DNA from 3 places in the Virgibacillus carmonensis genome. Region 1 is predicted to be linked to each of the others. Evidence: riboswitches for the same ligand, from Rfam matches in the RefSeq annotation. Region 1 holds a riboswitch; each other region holds the start of a gene.
The links. Region 1 has a riboswitch for S-adenosylmethionine ahead of AC3G7N_RS02375 (methionine ABC transporter ATP-binding protein). Riboswitches for the same ligand answer to the same signal wherever they lie in the genome.
Positions count from the first base shown of each region.

Region 2: another riboswitch for S-adenosylmethionine. It lies ahead of AC3G7N_RS12035 (methionine ABC transporter ATP-binding protein); the one in region 1 lies ahead of AC3G7N_RS02375 (methionine ABC transporter ATP-binding protein).
Region 3: another riboswitch for S-adenosylmethionine. It lies ahead of AC3G7N_RS10030 (PLP-dependent aspartate aminotransferase family protein); the one in region 1 lies ahead of AC3G7N_RS02375 (methionine ABC transporter ATP-binding protein).

Region 1 is NZ_JBYQFJ010000002.1:218,829-225,003, forward strand. Features, by position in the region: gene AC3G7N_RS02355 (M3 family oligoendopeptidase) at 1-383, shown strand, start outside; gene AC3G7N_RS02360 (YwbE family protein) at 577-774, opposite strand; gene AC3G7N_RS02365 (MetQ/NlpA family ABC transporter substrate-binding protein) at 828-1,649, opposite strand; gene AC3G7N_RS02370 (methionine ABC transporter permease) at 1,666-2,331, opposite strand; gene AC3G7N_RS02375 (methionine ABC transporter ATP-binding protein) at 2,321-3,334, opposite strand; SAM riboswitch class I at 3,411-3,522, opposite strand; gene AC3G7N_RS02380 (pyridoxal phosphate-dependent aminotransferase) at 3,583-4,761, opposite strand; gene AC3G7N_RS02385 (Cof-type HAD-IIB family hydrolase) at 4,953-5,738, shown strand; gene AC3G7N_RS02390 (hypothetical protein) at 5,913-6,175, shown strand, end outside.
Region 2 is NZ_JBYQFJ010000013.1:76,603-82,777, reverse strand. Features, by position in the region: gene AC3G7N_RS12045 (MetQ/NlpA family ABC transporter substrate-binding protein) at 1-686, opposite strand, end outside; gene AC3G7N_RS12040 (methionine ABC transporter permease) at 731-1,381, opposite strand; gene AC3G7N_RS12035 (methionine ABC transporter ATP-binding protein) at 1,371-2,402, opposite strand; SAM riboswitch class I at 2,474-2,577, opposite strand; SAM riboswitch class I at 2,681-2,784, opposite strand; gene AC3G7N_RS12030 (M20/M25/M40 family metallo-hydrolase) at 2,865-3,923, opposite strand; gene AC3G7N_RS12025 (thioredoxin family protein) at 4,057-4,605, shown strand; gene AC3G7N_RS12020 (potassium channel family protein) at 4,726-5,730, shown strand; gene AC3G7N_RS12015 (YugN family protein) at 5,710-6,120, opposite strand.
Region 3 is NZ_JBYQFJ010000010.1:52,605-58,779, forward strand. Features, by position in the region: gene treC (alpha,alpha-phosphotrehalase) at 1-258, opposite strand, end outside; gene treP (PTS system trehalose-specific EIIBC component) at 282-2,177, opposite strand; gene AC3G7N_RS10025 (PQQ-dependent sugar dehydrogenase) at 2,421-3,458, opposite strand; SAM riboswitch class I at 3,611-3,728, shown strand; gene AC3G7N_RS10030 (PLP-dependent aspartate aminotransferase family protein) at 3,843-5,588, shown strand; gene metX (homoserine O-acetyltransferase MetX) at 5,605-6,175, shown strand, end outside.

The DNA of each region.
Region 1 (6,175 bases):
CCGAATGGACTCCAGAAGACCGAAACCAAGCATGGAAGAAGCTTGAAAAAACCTATTTGCCACACCGTGATTATGATGGAAATGACTATCTAGAATCAGGAAGGTTTTGGCAACGTCAAGGTCATATTTACGATGTACCGTTTTATTACATTGACTACACACTCGCTCAAATTTGTGCTTTCCAGTTCTGGAAACGCGCACAAGAAGATCACAAGGAAGCGTGGAATGACTACATTAAACTTTGTCAGCTAGGTGGACAAAAAGCATTTTTAGGGCTGGTTGAATCAGCCAACCTACGATCACCGTTTACAGAAGGAACGGTTGAATCTGTAGTAGACACGATTGAAGAGTGGCTTGATTCAGTAGATGATCAGTCACTATAAGAAAAGCTCAGGGCGCCTTGAAAGACACGACAAGCATAAGCAGAGCGGCGCAGTGTGGATGGGTTTCCTCGCGCAGAAGCGAACTGCTTATGTCTCGAGGGTCTAGGTGCTGAAGCTAGACAGATTTTCGTTTATACTTTCTTTACTATAAAAAAATAACCGCTACCTCCTTATATCAGAGGTTAGCGGTTATTTACTTCCCATTACTTACGCGACCAACTTGCCCATCCTCAAGACGAACCTTGATGCCGTGTGGATGATAGGATGACTTCGTCAATAAATCTTTTACAACGCCATGGGTCAGTTGACCAGTACGTTGGTCTTTTTTCAATACAATATCAACCTCAAGTCCAGGTTGTACCTGTTCCCGATATCTTCCATCTATTGTCATGTCAAACTATCCTCTCTGTTTAAAGCTATTCACATTATACATGACAGAATCAATTACTTCATCCACTCTGGTTTGCCAAATCCTTTAAACTCTTCATCGATTATTTTTTCGAACTCCGGAGATTCAATTACCTCTTTAATATCCTTTGCCCATTCTGTTTCTAAATCTTTTGTATTAACAACCACTCGGTTGCGGTAGTCATCAGGCATATTTTCTAGGACCAAGGCATCCAATAAATCTAGATCTGCTGCTAGCGCATAATTTCCTGGGACTGCAGCCAAATCTTCACTCTCCACTGTTCGTGGCAGTTGTCCAGCTTCCACTTGTTGGAATGTTAGATTTTTCGGGTTATCCACCACGTCATCAACCGTCGCACGTAATGGATCAATATCATCCTTAATCGTAACAAGACCTGCATCCTGTAACATAATCAATGTTCTAGCTAAATTTGTTGGATCATTCGCAATCGTAATTGTGCTTCCGTCTTCTATGTCCTCTAACGAATCAAATTTAGTAGAATACACACCCATTGGAGCTGTTGGAACAATTTTTATCTCAGACAAATCCATGCCATGCTCTTTCTCAAATGCTTCGTAATATATCTTATGCTGAAATAAGTTCGCATCCAAATCTCCGTTATCCAAAGCTTTGTTTGGTTGAATGTAATCACTGAACTCAACATTTTTAACTGTATATCCTTTTTCCTCAAGTAATGGCTTTAATGCTGTAGTTACCATGTCACTGTAAGGGCCAACCGTTGCACCAAATGTAATTGTCTTGTCATCTTTTGATTCACCAGATGCCCCTCCAGAACCACAAGACGTCAGCACCAATAAAATAACTAACGTAAAAATTAGACCTAATCCCTTTTTCATAGTAAAATCCTCCTTATTATCGTTTATTAACTGCTCTTGCAATGAAATCACCAGTGTATTGAATAACTTGCACCAGCACAATCAATACAATTACAGTCGTGTACATCACCATATCATCGTAGCGGTAATAGCCATATCGAATCGCTAGATCACCAATACCACCGCCACCGATTGTGCCTGCCATTGCGGAATACCCGATTAAACTGATCGTCGTAATCGTTAATCCACTAATAATTCCAGGCTTAGCTTCAGGTAGAATAATATCTTTAATAATCATCCACGGCGAAGCGCCAACAGAAATTGCCGCTTCAATCACACCTTTATCAATTTCACGCGCAGCAGACTCCACTATTCTTGCAAAAAATGGGATAGCAGCAACTGATAATGGGACTGCAGCAGCGGTGGGTCCAATTGTCGTACCTAATATGTAGTTCGTAAAAGGCAATAAGAAAACTAGTAAAATAATAAATGGTACCGAACGAATTAGATTGGTCACTACCCCAGCGATGCTTTTTACCACTTTATTTTCCAAAAATAGCCCTCGATCTGTGACATACAATACTATTCCAAGTGGTAGTCCGATTACGATAGCAATCACTAACGCTACACCAACCATGTACAACGTTTGAAAGAATGCCAAATTAAGTTCTGGCAAAATATCGATTAGACGACTAAACTCCATGCTGAATCACCTCCACCTGTTTCACGCGATTCATCAGATAAGTAATTGCTTTTTCCACTTCATCTCTATCACCATTTAACTCCATGACAAAAATTCCGAGCGGCGCATCCTGAATGTATTCAACTTTTCCATGTAAAATGTTTCCGCTAACCCGATATCCTTGAAGCATATCAGATACAATTGCTTCTTTTGCGAGCTCTCCTCGAAATTGAAGCTTAATCAATGTACCTTTACATCTTGCTAACAATTTATCAGGTAATGAAAATTGCAGTACAGTTTGAATAAACTTTTTCGTTAGCCCTTCTTTTGGATCGGAAAAAATATCATAAACAGCACCTTCCTCAACAATCCTCCCATCCTGCATTACGGCACATCGGTGACAAATTTCTTTGACAACTTCCATCTCATGTGTGATCACGACTATCGTGATACCGAGCTCTACATTAATCTGTTTCAATAATGCCAGAATGGACTTTGTTGTACTAGGATCAAGCGCTGATGTGGCCTCATCACACAACAGTACTTTCGGATTATTTGCAAGAGCTCTTGCGATACTAACGCGTTGCTTTTGCCCCCCGCTTAACTGCGCTGGATAATGATTGATCTTGTCGGTTAAACCTACTAAATCCAACAACTCTACTACTCTATCTTTTCGGGCATCTTTACTCAGCCCAGCTGCCTTTAACGCAAACGCAACATTTTCAAACACCGTTTTAGAAGCGACTAAATAGAAACCTTGAAATATCATGCCGATTGATTGTCGTGCTGTTCGTAACGCTTTCGGAGGCAAGGCTAGTAGATTAACCCCATCAACCAAGACGCTTCCTGATGTAGGGCGTTCCAAAATATTCATACAGCGAAGCAACGTACTTTTTCCAGCACCACTATAGCCAACAATCCCGTATACCTCCCCCTTTTTCACTTGCAGTGATACACGGTCAACCCCGATAATTTTCTCATGTTTCGTTTGATAAACCTTTTCAATATCTTGAAGTTCAATCATCGCTTACCCCCCTCTCCCTCTCAAGAACACAAAAACCCTCTTCCAAAATGAAAGAGGGAGTTGAGTTTGTATTCAATCCTTATCTTTCAGAATGGTAAACTATCATTCTGCAGGAAATAGCACCACTCCAAAACGGAAGGTTGCTGTGACATCAATGGGCCTAGTCCCTCCGTCACTCTGGATAAGATATGTAGTTGTAAAATTTTAATAAGACTAATCATATAGCCGTTTTTCATATTTGTCAATAATTATTTTCGGAAAAGATTTAATTTTCCGATTCTACGTACCGCTTCCGACAGTCGATTTTCATCAGCTAACAATCCTATCCGCACATATCCTTCTCCTGCCGGGCCAAAGCCATTTCCAGGTGCTGTAACAACATGTGCTTTTTCTAGTAGCAAGTCTGCAAATTCTTCTGAGGTATAGCCCTCTGGAACTGGTAACCAAGCGAAAAATGTTCCGTTTGGCGCCTCAACCTTCCAGCCGATTTCATTTAGCTTTTCGATAAAGCAATTTCGGCGTTCTTCGTATGTCGACACTAATTTTTGTACCGCTTCCTGGTCACTGTTCAGTGCAGTCGCTGCAGCTTGTTGAATCCCACCAAACAAGCTAACGTGAACATGATCCTGGATTAAATTTATGCTTTCAATTACTGACTTATTCCCAACGGCAAACGCAACACGCCAGCCAGCCATATTATATGTTTTCGATAAGGTGTACATCTCGATTCCAATGTCCTTTGCCCCTTCTGACTGCAAGAAACTTTGTGGCTTCTGCCCATCAAACCCAATCGCACCATACGCAAAGTCATGCAACACACAGATACCATGTTTTTTTGCAACCTCAACAGTTTCATCGAAGAATTCCTTTGTAGCAGTCGCTGACGTCGGGTTATTTGGATAATTTAAAAACATTAATTTCGCTCTGTCCAATGCGTCATCTCGAATCTGGCCATAATCAGGTAAAAAATTATGATCCTCAAGTAATGGCATCATTTCCGTTTTTGCATCTGCAAGTGCAATACCTGACATATAATCCGGGTAACCTGGATCAGGTAACAATGCCGTATCACCTGGATTTAGCAGGCATTGGCTCAGCTCAACAAGGCCGGATTTAGCCCCAAACATGATGGCCACCTCCGTTTCTGGATCGACCTCAACCCCATATTCCCTTTTGTAAAAGTCAGCCATCGCTTGTTTAGCATACCCGAAACCCTGAAACGGTGAATATTTATGATTGATTGGATCTTCTGCAGCATTTTGTAATGACTCAACAATATGATCGGGTGAAGGTAAATCTGGATTTCCCTGCCCCAAGTTAATCACGTCGTGTCCCTCGTTTTGCAGTTGCTGCACTTTTTTTACAAGCTTCGCAAAAAATTGCTCTGGCAAACGTTTCAATGCCTCAGACTGTTCAAACCTATGCAAATCTCTCACTCCCCAATTCTGATAATTGCTACTAATAATAGCCTCTGATTAGTGGTTTGTAAAGGAAGAAAAATGCAACACCATCTCACATATCTTTCTAATGATAATACAACCAATATATCCACATTTTAGATAAAAGTGGACTATTATGGTACTATTACAAGATAATAAAAAAGGTAAGGAGATCAACAATGACATACAACACACTATTTTTAGATATAGATGGGACTATTTTGCGACCTGATCATACTGTTATGGACTCTACAAAAAATGCAATCGAACAAGTTAAAAAACAGGGTATGGAAGTCTTTCTTTCCACAGGGCGCCCACTCCATGAAATTTACGATTTGGCTGAAGAACTATCGATTGATTCTTTTATTGGATATAACGGTGCATTTGCGATCTATCAAAATGAAACAGTAGTAGATGAACCGATGGATACCAGTACCGTTGAACATTTCCTGGAGACAGCTGACAAACACGACCATGAAATTGTCGTCTATACAAGCGAAAAGAATTATTACTCAGCACCTGATTCACGCGCTACAAAGGCATTTATTAATGCATTTCTTCTAAAGGAAAATGATCAAATAACGCCAGATATAAAAAATGACATTTTAAGTATGACATTGATTAATATCGACGATGATGATCTTGCCCTTTATTCCATAGATGAAAATTTGTATCTATCACCAGTGAATGTCGGCGGAATTAATAATTGCTTTGATGTCATTCGAAAAAACGTCAACAAAGGTGAAGCAATCAAAACTGTCCTTAAAAAGTTGGGCCGTAGAAAAGAAGATGCGATTGCATTCGGTGATGGCATGAATGACAAAGAAATGCTTCAAACCGTCGGGGAGGGTTTTGCCATGGGTAACGCCCACCCAGACTTGTTTGCCTATGCAAAAAAACGTACAACAACCGTATCCAATTCAGGAATTTATAACGGATTAAAAACGCTTGGATTAGTGGAATAAAGTTGATCGTAATCGTAAGGAAGTTGATCGTCTCCGACTGAGAGTTGATCGTAATCGTAAAAAAGTCGCTCGTCCTCGGCCGAGAGTTGATCGTAAACGATCGTCTCCATTTTATGAAACCGAGATATAAGGCTATACTAACTACAAGTCAAATCAATGGTAAACGGAGGAATTATGCTAACTTTTGAAGAAAAACTATCTATCATTAACAATTTTCCCGAACTGGAACGAAAAGATATATCAATGGGACGGGTAAATTTTCATTACGAAGAGAGCGCTTTGGATAAAAAAATCGTCGTTCAACACTTACATCCAAATGGCAACGGTTTTGTATATACTAAAAATGTAGGCAATTTTGAAACAGATAATAAAGGGATGACCAATGTCCGTGATTACTCGGAAAGTGAATTGATTGACGTTATCCAACAAGCTATCAA
Region 2 (6,175 bases), on a different contig from region 1:
TCTTTGTTTTTTTCTTGAACGGCAATAATATTTATATATGGTGTAGCTGTTTCATTTTCATGAAAAATAGAATCGCCTAATGGACTAAATCCAGCATCAACTGCAATACCATTATTAATAATAGATGCAGCTACATCTGGTAAGACCCTTGGAGTTTGAGCAGCCACAAGTGTTTCAAACTTTAAATTTTTTGGGTTTTCTACAATCTTATCTACTGAACCATTACCATCAAAATTTTCTTCTAATTTAATTAAACCAGCTGACTGAAGGAGTAATAATGCACGTCCCATATTTGTTGCTTCCTTTGGTAAGGCAATTGACGAACCTTCTGGAATTTCTTCAGGTGAATCATATTTATCGGAATAAAGACCCATTGGCGCTATAACTGTAGTTGCAATTGGTACTAAATCCAAATCATGTTCTTTTATAAATGAATCGAAATAAGAAACTGTTTGAAAGGCATTCGCATCGATTTCCCCTTCAGCAAGTGCCAAGTTTGGTTGTACATAGTCGGAAAATTTAACGATTTCAACGTTAATTCCCTCTTCTTTCGCCTTTTCTGCAATAAAATCCCAAATCGTTGTGTCAGAGCCGCTAATTCCTACTGAAACAGTTGATTCGTCATTTGAGCAGGCACTAGTTATCACCGCTAAACTTATAAATAATAAAAGTCCAATTCTTTTCATGTTGTTTTATCCCCTTTTTGTCTAGTTCATTTTTTTGTGTTTTTTTATCTTCGCCTGATTTTTCTAGATAAAATATTTCCTGTCGTTTGTAATCCTTGCACCATTACGACAAGAATGGCTACTGTAATAATCATCACTACCGTATCGAATCGTTGGTATCCATATGTAATGGCTAAATCACCAAGTCCTCCTCCACCAATCGCACCAGCCATAGCGGAAGCGCCAACAAGTCCTATTGTTGCAATTGTTAATCCCAGTAGTAGTGAGCTTAATGCTTCTGGTATTAAAAAACGGGTAATGATTTGTCTCGGTGTCGCTCCCATCGATTGCGCTGCTTCCATCACACCAGGATCAACTTCTAACAGCGAGTTTTCTATCAACCTGGCAATATAAGGACCAGAAAATAAAACCATTGGGACGATTGCCGCAGCAGTTCCTATCGAGGTTCCAACGATCAACCTGGTAAATGGTATAACTACCACAAGAAGGATAATAAACGGTATAGAACGGAACAAGTTCACGATTGTATTTAGTACACTAAAAACGGCAGCGTTCTCCCATAAATGTCCTTTACGTGTTACAACTAATAAAATTCCGAGCGGCAATCCGATTACCGTAGCAAAAATTAATGAAAATGCAACCATTGTAATGGTCTCTCCTAATGCTACAATAATTTGATCAAAGTCAACTAACATCCTCTAGCACCTCCTTGATTGTTACTTCTTGCTGGTTGATATGCATAATAACTCTACTAATCTCTTTCGCCGAACCCTCAAACTTCACAATCAAATTACCAAGGGATGTTCCTTGTAATTCTGTTATACTACCAAACAACACATTTACTTCTACATCGAATTTTTTCGCTATTTGTGATAAAAGTGGATGTCCAGCCGATTCACCGACAAACACAATCCGATAAATCTGATTGGTAGCTTCTTGCGCTCGAATTAATCGGTAAACTGATTCTGGTATCTCATCATGCATGACTGTGCTAACGAAATTATGAGCAGTTTTTGTTTTTGGTTGAGCAAACACATCAAAAGTTGATCCAGATTCAATCACCTTTCCACTTTCTAGCACTGCGACCTTATCGCAGATTTCCCGGATGACTCCCATCTCATGTGTAATGATTAAAATCGTGATTTTATACTCCTGATTTATTTTTTTCAACAGTTTTAAAATGTCATTTGTCGTCTGCGGATCAAGCGCTGATGTTGCTTCATCACACAATAATACGGATGGCTTTGTTGCTAATGCCCGTGCAATTCCTACTCGTTGTTTTTGCCCACCTGAAAGTTGGTCTGGATAATTATCTGCCTTATCACGTAACCCAACAAAATCTAACATCTCGAAAACTCTTTTTTTTACTTCTTCCTTTGGTGTCTTCATTAGCAGTAATGGCATTGCCACGTTTGTAAAAACTGTTTTTGAATTCAGGAGGTTAAAGTGTTGAAAAATCATTCCAATATTTCGCTTTGCTTCACGTAGTTCTTTTGGCGTAAGACTGAGTAAGTCCTGATTGTTTACAATTACTTTTCCTGATGTTGGACGTTCGAGCAGATTCACACAGCGTACTAACGAGCTTTTTCCAGCCCCACTAAAACCAATCACCCCGTATATTTCACCTTTTTCGATATGTAAGTCAACATCGTCTAATGCTTTTACTTGTGTTCCGTTACCTTGATAAACCTTCGTTACGTTCTCAAAAGTAATCATATTTTCCCTCCTTAAAATGCAAAAATGCCTCTTCTTAATAAAATAAGAAGAGGCATCATAAAACTTCCCTCTTCTCATCTATCAAGCTTACTGCTTGCTGGAATTGGCACGTTACTAAAAAAAGTACGCTGCCGAGGTATCGTAGGGCCAGTCCCTCCACCTCTCTAGATAAGAAGTTGCTATTCAGTTTTTAAATAAAGCGAAGGCGACTGTTTAAGAATTAAAAAAATCCCTCCTTATGATAATAAGAAGAGATTTGGATATACATCCGCCCACTCTTCTTATTTTTCAAGCTAATGCTTGTTGGATTTAGCACAGTACTTTTAAAAGTCCGTTGCCGAGGTATCGCAGGGCCAAGTCCCTCCACCTCTCTGAATAAGAAGTTCACTATTTAATTACTTAATACAATACTACCGTCATGAAATTTTGTCAAACAGTTTTTTCACTATTTTATAATTTTTCTCAGTCTTCTAATGGGTTTAAACTTTCTTCACCGGTTAAATTGGCTATCATCGTCACAAGTAGCTCAATTTCTTCATCAATATCCTCATAGCTAGCTGTTTCTACAGGTGAATGCATGTACCGTAATGGTAGTGAAACAAGTGATACTGGCACACCACGCCCTGTTAAACGCATTTTGTCGGCATCTGTGCCTGTCATTCTTGGTGTTAACTCATATTGTATATCCATATTTAAGTCTTTAGCCGTTTTTTCAAGCAGTTTATTAATTTTGATGTTTATCGGTGCTCCTTTAGCAAGAACTGGACCGCCATCTAAACAAACATCACCATGCTTATTTTTATCAACGGCTGGATAGTCCGTTGCAAAGGTAACGTCACAAGCGATTGCCATCGTTGGTTCGATTCCTGCAGCGGCAAAATAGGCTCCACCCATATTTGTTTCTTCATTCACCGTACTAGCAGCGTACACTCCTACTTTACAGCCTTGATCAGCCAATCGCTTTAGAACTTCTGCAACAATAAATGAACCTGTGCGGTTATCCAAACCACGGCCTGCTATATAACGATCCATTAATGGTTCCGGATCTGTTTTATATACGGCAAGATCTCCTATTTGCACATATTTTCCCATCTCTTCTTTAGATCTACATCCACAATCAATAAATAAATCTTCAAGTCCAAATTCATTTTTAAGACCGCCGTGGTGCTGTGCATTCACACCGATAACACCAGTCACTGTTTTTTCATAGCCTAGTATTGTAACTTTCATTCCTACTGCAGCTTTTGGGTTAATTCCTCCCATTTTATCAAAATGCAAAAACCCTTTTTCATCGATACGATTTATTACTAATGCAATTTCATCACAATGCCCTGCGAGTAAAACCTTAAAGGGTGCATCTGGGTTTAGAACACCAATTGCGTTACCCGCATTATCCGTGCGAATCTCATCGGCAAAATCTTGAACATAGTTTATCCATTTCTTCTGAATATGCATTTCATTACTTGATGGTGACGGTGTTTTTAATAATTCTAATAGAAAATTTCTGTTTGCTTGTTCCATTAAAAGTTCCTCCTACTAAATTTATTCTCCTATAATCATAGCAAATTTTATTGCGGTAAGCACTTTTGTTTACGAACCATGTCTAGTTGGGTAAAATTTGACAAAGACTTGTATACAAAGGAGAGAAATTTGAATGACGTTAAATGAGTGGTATGAAAAAGGAATGTCACCTGACGCATATATCGAATCAATGGAAAAACATAAAGAAAATTTAATACATATTTATGATCACTTCACGGTTCCAAATGATGAGGAATTTTTCCAACATGTAAGTAGAAAGCGGCTTCGAGTGTTGGTTTTGACGGAAGATTGGTGTGGAGATGCCATGTTAAATGTACCAATTTTATTGCGTATCGCCGAGTATACCAATATGGAAGTGGCTTTGTTTCCGAGAGACGCGAATTTAGAACTCATGGATCAGTATCTTACGAACGGAAAATCAAAATCCATACCAATATTTGTTTTCATCGATGAAGCAGGTAATGAAGTAGCAAAGTGGGGACCTCGAGCAGACAAGATTCAACAATTTCTTGATGATTCTCGTACAAATTTACCTAATAAGGACGCTGATGACTACAAAGAAAAGCTCAACGAAATGCTACTCTTCATGACAAAATCATTTCGCGATAACACTGATTTCTGGGATGAAGTATATCAAAGCATTAAAAAAACAATACAATAACCCTGAATTGAAAAAGGCATCCTGCTTGGATGTCTTTTTTTACGTTTATTCGTCCATACTGTAAGAAAAAAGAAAGCATTAGCTAAACATTAAAAAATAACTATAAATAAAGGTGAAATCATGCGTATTGAACTATTTAAACACATATATTTCCGGTTACCAATTATTCTGAGGCTATTGATTTCTGTATTTCTACTCATGCTCTCGTTTGGCGCTATCATCCACTTTGTTGAGCCAAATGAATTTCCGACCATTTTTGATGGTGTTTGGTGGGCATTTGTAACGGGAGCGACAGTTGGGTATGGTGATTATGTACCGTTAACAGTTCCTGGAAAGGTTATAGGTATTTTGTTGATTCTATCGGGTGGTGGACTACTTACTTTTTATATTACGACTGTATCAGCGGAAACCATTAAACATGAAAGTAGTTTATCTAAAGGAAAAGTTACATACAAAGGAAGTGATCATATCATTATTGTTGGCTGGAATGAGCGTACCAGACAACTTATCGATATCATCATATCCAAGGATAAACTTACCCAAATTGTTCTCATTGACCACAGCTTACAGCAGCTACCTTATCAAGAAATACCTGTACACTTTATACATGGTGATGCTAGTGAAGATGAGACACTTTTAAAAGCAAACATAGACAAAGCCAAATCTGTTTTAGTAACGGCAGATACGACGAAAAAGGAAAAACAAGCTGATCATCACACAGTTTTGACGACAGTGGCCATGAGAGGAAATAACCAGTCGGTGACTTTAATTGCAGAAATTTTATCGGTCAAGCAACTTGATAATGCATTGCGAGCAGGTGCTACCTCTGTCGTTCAACCAAATAACTTTTTAAGTAGTATGCTCTATCATGAGCTTTTTTTCCCTGAAACGAATAGTCCAATCGAATTAGTGACAACTCTTCTAGAGAATCAACAGTTTATAAAACGTACGCTTCCAGCTGATTTAGTGAACAAATCGTATATGAACGGTGTCGTCTATTTTCTTGAAGGACACCAGCTTTTAATTGGCGTAATCCGCAACGATAAATGGCGTATAAATCCATCACCTGACTTCTCTTTAAGATCAGGTGATGCTGTAATTACATTATCTGCTTGGAATAAGTAATCCTTCCACTTTCTTCACCATATCTTTTCCTATATCTATATATTCAGGTGGTAAATCTGCATCAGGATTGGAAGGTGATTGAAATTGATCCACTGCACCTCTTAACGCTCCACTTTCTCCTGTCTCATCAGTTCCCTTCTGGTATTGATGGGCCAGCAAGAATGGTTTATCAACACGAACTGTAACCCCTGGATAATCAAGTGACCCTGCTACAGCATAAAACGGGATTCGCAAAAAATAATAGGTTTCCTTGTTATCAATTAAATAGTCAAAATAACCACTATCGTAATCCCAGTTCGAACCGATGACAAACCCCTCTGGTTTTAATAATTCCTCCAGGACATATAAGGAGAAAATTGTACTTTCGATATTAGACTCTATAGGAACCATTTTTATCTTCCTTTCAAATTTTTTTGCTTGAATCCACAATTTGTGCTAAAATGTT
Region 3 (6,175 bases), on a different contig from region 1:
ATGAAGCAATCGATCAAAGTCATCCACCGTTCCATACATCTTGTCGATTGAAAAATAATCGCTGATGTCATAACCGTTATCCTTCTGTGGTGACTGGTAAACCGGCGTTAACCAAATAACGTCAACCCCAAGCTTTTGTAAATAATCAAGTCGTTTGATTATCCCCTGAATATCACCTACACCATTTCCGGTGGTATCCTGAAAGCTTTTCGGATAAATTTGATAGACAACTGCTTTTTTCCACCATGGTTCTGTCATAAGAAAACACCTCGTTGATTGATTTATTTGTTTAGTTTACGTATAGCGATAAGATACGTAATCAAAAATGGTATAACTATTACAATAGCCATTCCGATCCAGAAAGCTGTCAATCCACTCTCAATAGAAAGGGGAGCCGGAACACCGCCAATTCCAATTGAATGAGCGGTTACACCTTGCATCATAATAATTGCACCAGCCAGGGAAGAACCGATTACTGCAGCTATAAACGGATATTTATAGCGTAAATTCACTCCGAACATTGCGGGTTCTGTAATTCCAAGCCACGCCGAAATTCCAGATGTTAACGAGAGTCCTTTTAGTTTTTCATTTTTAGCAGCTGCCCAAATTGCAAATACTGCTGCACCTTGCGCTATGTTGGAAAGTGCCAATATCGGCCACAAGAATGTGGTTCCCGTTGAACCAATTAATTGAATGTCTACTGCTAATAATGTATGGTGCATACCGGTTATTACAAGTGGTGCATAGATTGCTCCATATAATAGTCCACCGATAATAGGAAATGCATCGAATATATTAACAATACCATCCGTAATAAAGTTTCCTACTGCAAACATAACTGGACCAATTAAGATAAAGGTCAAGAACCCTGTTACAAGTAATGCAATTGGTGGCACGATTAACAATTGTAACGAATCCATTACTTTTTTCCTCAAATAGATTTCAATTTTTGCTAATACGTAGGAAGCAAATAATACTGGAAGAACTTGACCTTGGTAACCAATTTTATCAATTTCGAATCCGAATAAGTTCCATGTAGGAATAGTTCCCGCTTTCAATGCGTCACCATATGCATAAGCGTTTAACAAATCGGGGTGTACCATGATTAATCCGAGTACAATACCTAGGATTGGACTTCCACCAAATCGCTTCACTGCTGCCCAACCAATCAACGCTGGCAGGAATGTGAATGCTGTATTTGCGATAATATTAATCATGCTCGCAATACCAGCCCATTCAGGGTACATTTCAATTAGTGACTGTGTCTCACTAAATATTCCCTTTCCTACTAAAATATTATTGATACCAAGTAATAAACCAGCCGTTACGATAGCCGGAAGAATAGGAATGAATATATCCGCTAACGTTTTAATTCCACGTTGGAGTGGGTTTTGTTTTTGTGCACTGGCTGCTTTCACTTCATCTTTACTTGCTTCCTCTATACCTGTTTCTTTAAGTATTGCTGCATATACCTTATCAACTGTACCCTGACCAATTACGACCTGGAACTGACCACTTGACAAGAAAGATCCTTTAACAATATCAAGATTTTCTAATGCCTCATTATCTACTTTATCCTGGTCAACTAATGCGAAACGAAGACGAGTGACGCAATGTGTTGCCACATTTATGTTATCTTCCCCACCAAGTGAAGCTACAATATCCTGCGCTTCCTTTGCATAGCCAGTTTCCTTGATGCTCTTGGTTTTACGTTTCAGTGCGGTGTGAAATAATACTGATTTACCTGCTTCCACCACATTGTCCTCAGTCTTATCAAGCATTTCAAGCGCTTCACCATTTGTCATAATTACTGGTGTTATTGTGCTTTTCGCTTTTTCTCTAATAAAATTTAAATCAAAAGTTACGAGTGGGTCTCCAGTTTTAACCTGATCGCCTTGTTTTACATGCGCTTCGAAACCTTCTCCATCAAGAGAAACCGTTTCCAAACCGATGTGAATTAAAACCTCAATACCTGATTTGCTTTCAAGACCTACCGCATGTTTAGTTGGGAATATCTGTACAACTTTACCATCAAATGGTGCTACAACTTTTCCGTCACTTGGTTCTATTGCTAATCCATCACCCATCATCTTTTCAGAAAATGTTGGGTCTGGAACAGCATTAAGCTGCTTAATTTCACCACTAAGCGGTGCATATATGATTTCATTGTTACTCATAGTAAGTGCTCCCTCATTTCTATTTCTCTTTTAAACTTGTATATACATGTTTACTGAAATAGTATAACTTGTATATACATGTAATGCAAGGGCTTACATTCAACTGTTTAATTTAACCATTTATTTTGAAAACATTCACTACTGCTTACAATAATTTTTGGATTAGGGGATTTATCTTAGAATGGCAAAATCAATTATTATTAAATGCAAAAAGAGACTGCTAGTGAACAGCCTCTTCTATGTTCATTGCTGTATAAAGATTAAACGGTCATCATTTTCAGCAGGGTCGCCACGTCCGTCCGTGTTATTTGTTATAACATACAACCCTTTTTCTGTAGCCAGTACGTCACGGACACGACCCAGATTATCTATTAATAGTTTCACTTCATTACTGAAAGGATCAAATTCACGTACACCTTCTCCGCGTAAAGAAGCGAAATAAAATTCCCCATCTATATATGCCATACCTGAGGGAGCCCATGTTGATTCTCCTGAATGAACAACTGGCTCAATCATCCCTTCCCTTGATTGATCACCACGAATTATTGGCCATCCATAATTATTACCTTTTTGAATTCGGTTAATTTCATCATGAGCATTTGATCCATGTTCCATTGCATACAACGCCCCTTCTTCATCCCAGGCAAGTCCTTGTGGATTACGATGACCATACGTATATACATAGGAATTTTCAAACGGATTATCTTTCGGAATAGATCCATCTAAGTTCATTCGCAAAATTTTACCAGACAGGCTGTCCAGGACTTGAGCATTACTTTCTACAGTGGCATCACCAGTTGTAATATATACCTTGTCATCTGGTCCAATCGCGATTCTGCCACCTTGATGAAATTTCCCACCTGGAATCTTATCTAGCAATACTTCTATCTCCTTCCAATTGTTCGAAGCTTCTTTCATTTTAATGACACGTTGATAATATTCCCCATTTTCTTGGTATGAATAATAAGCAAAAGCCTCTTTTGTTTTTGTAAAATTCGCTGGCATAGCAATGCCTAATAAACCAGCTTCAGGCTGATTTGATATATTCTTTTCAAAGCTAACGGTTTTCTTCGATTGCTCTCCATTTTTTACAGTTACAATTGCCCCAGTTCGCTCACTGATATAAAACGTACCATTTGCAAGTTGTATTTCCCAGGGTTCGTCTAGATTTTGAGCAACCACCTTGCGTTGTTCATTAGGAGTCGGGGTTTTCACTTTATGTTTTTCAGAACATCCAACTAATAGGAAAAACAGACAAGACATTACTAAAAACATTCGCATATTGGAACACCTCTTATCAGACTTATTTGCTCCAGTTTATCGATAATCTAGATTGCTTTCAAATTAAACTTAAACTAAATTTAAATATTTTTTCAAATAACTGTTGACGGATGAACATTTTTAGATATATAATTGTCATTAAATTTAAATAACTCTTATCAAGAGTGGCGGAGGGAATAGGCCCTGTGATGCCCGGCAACCATCAAGCTAGATTTCTAGCCTTGAAAGGTGCTAAATCCTACAGGTCATTTATGATCTGGAAGATAAGGGGAGGATCGTCGTTACATAAACGCCCTCTTCTTAGGAAGGGGGATTTTTGTTTTCCCTCCTTTCTAACCTACCAGACCATTAATAATAGGCCAACTACAAAAGGAGGAATTATTAATGTCAAATTTCAATCTTCACAATCCAGAAACTGTACTACTGCATGGTGGTCAAGAGCCTGATCCAGCAACAGGATCTCGGGCTGTACCTATTTACCAAACAACTTCCTATTCATTTCGCGATACGGAACATGCACAAGACTTATTCGGATTAAAGGAGCCTGGGAACATTTATTCACGGATTGGCAACCCTACCGTTGATGTTTTCGAACAACGTGTTGCATTACTTGAGGATGGTGTTGCTGCAGTAGCGACTTCATCTGGAATGGCAGCAATAACACTCGCAATTTTAAATATTGCTGGTGCAGGTGATGAAATCATTGCCGATAGTAATTTATATGGTGGAACTTACAACCTGTTTGCTAATACGTTACCTCGATATGGAATTAACGTTAAGTTTGTCAATGCCACTAATCCTGGTGAGATCGAAGAAGCAATAACAGATAAAACGAAAGCTGTTTTTGGAGAAATTATCACCAATCCTAGCTTACATGTATTCGATGTTGAGGAAATTGCAGCGATTGCTCACAGTCACAACATTCCACTTATTATTGATAACACATTTGCAACGCCCTATATCACCAAGCCACTAACTTGGGGAGCTGATATAGTCGTCCATTCTGCTACAAAATGGATTGGAGGTCACGGTACCGCGATTGGCGGGATTGTTGTGGATGGCGGCCGTTTTAACTTTGATAATGAAAAATTCCCTGGATTTATTGAAGCCGATGAAAGTTACCACGGAATTCGCTACGTGGATATCGGCCCAGCAGCATTTGCAACAAAATTACGGGTGCAGCTATTGCGCGATATCGGGGCATGTTTGAGTCCACACAATGCGTTTTTACTTTTACAAGGTTTGGAAACATTGCATTTACGGATTGAAAGACATAACAAAAATGCCAAAGAAGTCGCCGACTTTTTGCAAAACCATCCAGCAGTTGAATGGGTTAACTATCCTGGACTAAAAGAACATCCATCTTATGAATTGGCAAAGAAATACTTTAAAAATGGTTATGGCTCTATCATAACGTTTGGGATTAAGGGTGGTCGCGCAGCAGGTACAAAATTGATCGACAACGTTACACTTTGGTCACACGTGGCAAATGTTGGAGATGCGAAATCACTCATTATTCACCCAGCTTCAACAACACACCAACAACTAAGTGCGGAAGACTTGGAAAAAAGTGGCGTTTCTGAAGAATTAATTCGACTTTCAATTGGTATTGAATCAACAGAAGATATTTTAACCGATTTAGATCAAGCTATTGCAAAAGCAACAAATGAAGACCTAACGATTCCTCTAACAACAGAAGACACTGTAAAATGGTTGGTCGGCTCACCTTTTAAAAGAGATCAGGGTGCTGTAAGTAAGAAAGTAATTGCATTTTTTGATTCTGGTGATCCTTCGAGCCATCTAAATAGAAGTGCAGAGCAACTACAGCAATTGGGCTTTTATATTGTACCAATTACTGAATCAGAACAGGAAAGTTCCTACAAACAACTAGCAGATATTCCGTTTGACATTGATGCAGTTTGGTTTAATGGAAAGGTTTTACCAACAACAATTGAACAACTCATTAATAAACAGGTGAAAATAGTTTGGGCTGAAGAGCCGGCAGTTTCCGATCAAGCATTAGAAAACGCTGAGGCAGCTGGAATTACCGTTATTTCTGGTAAAAACCCTTTTCATGAAACAATCCGTATAAGGGGAAATAGCCCATTAAATATACCTGTTGAAGTTTAAACGAAGGAGGGGTCATATGGAAATATTTCAGAAAACCTTTTCAACAACAGAAAATATATCCATTGGCCCACTCCCTCTAATTTCTGGTGAAGTAATCGATGACGTAACATTACAATATGAGCGTGTTGGGCCAATTGATGCACCGGTCATATTAGTATGTCATGCTCTAACAGGAAATCATATTACAGTCGGTACAACCGAATCACCAGGATGGTGGCATGGGTTAATTGGTAAGCAAAAGTACATTAATACAGAAAAGTTTCAAGTAATCACATTTAATGTACTCGGCGGTTGTGATGGCTCAACAGGACCCGGTTCCCTTAATCCCGGAACAGATGAAGTTTATCGAACAACTTTTCCTTCCATTACAATTCGTGATATGGTGCATGCACAATACCAGGCATTGAGGGAGTTAGAAATCAACAACCTAATAGCGGTTATCGGTGGGTCTCTTGGTGGAATGCAAGTGCTAGAATGGGGTATTCTCTATCCGACAATAATGGAGAAACTAATTGTTCTAGCAGCGACCCCTTTCTTCTCTGATTACGGAATTGCTTTTAACCATATTGCATTATCCGCGATCAAAC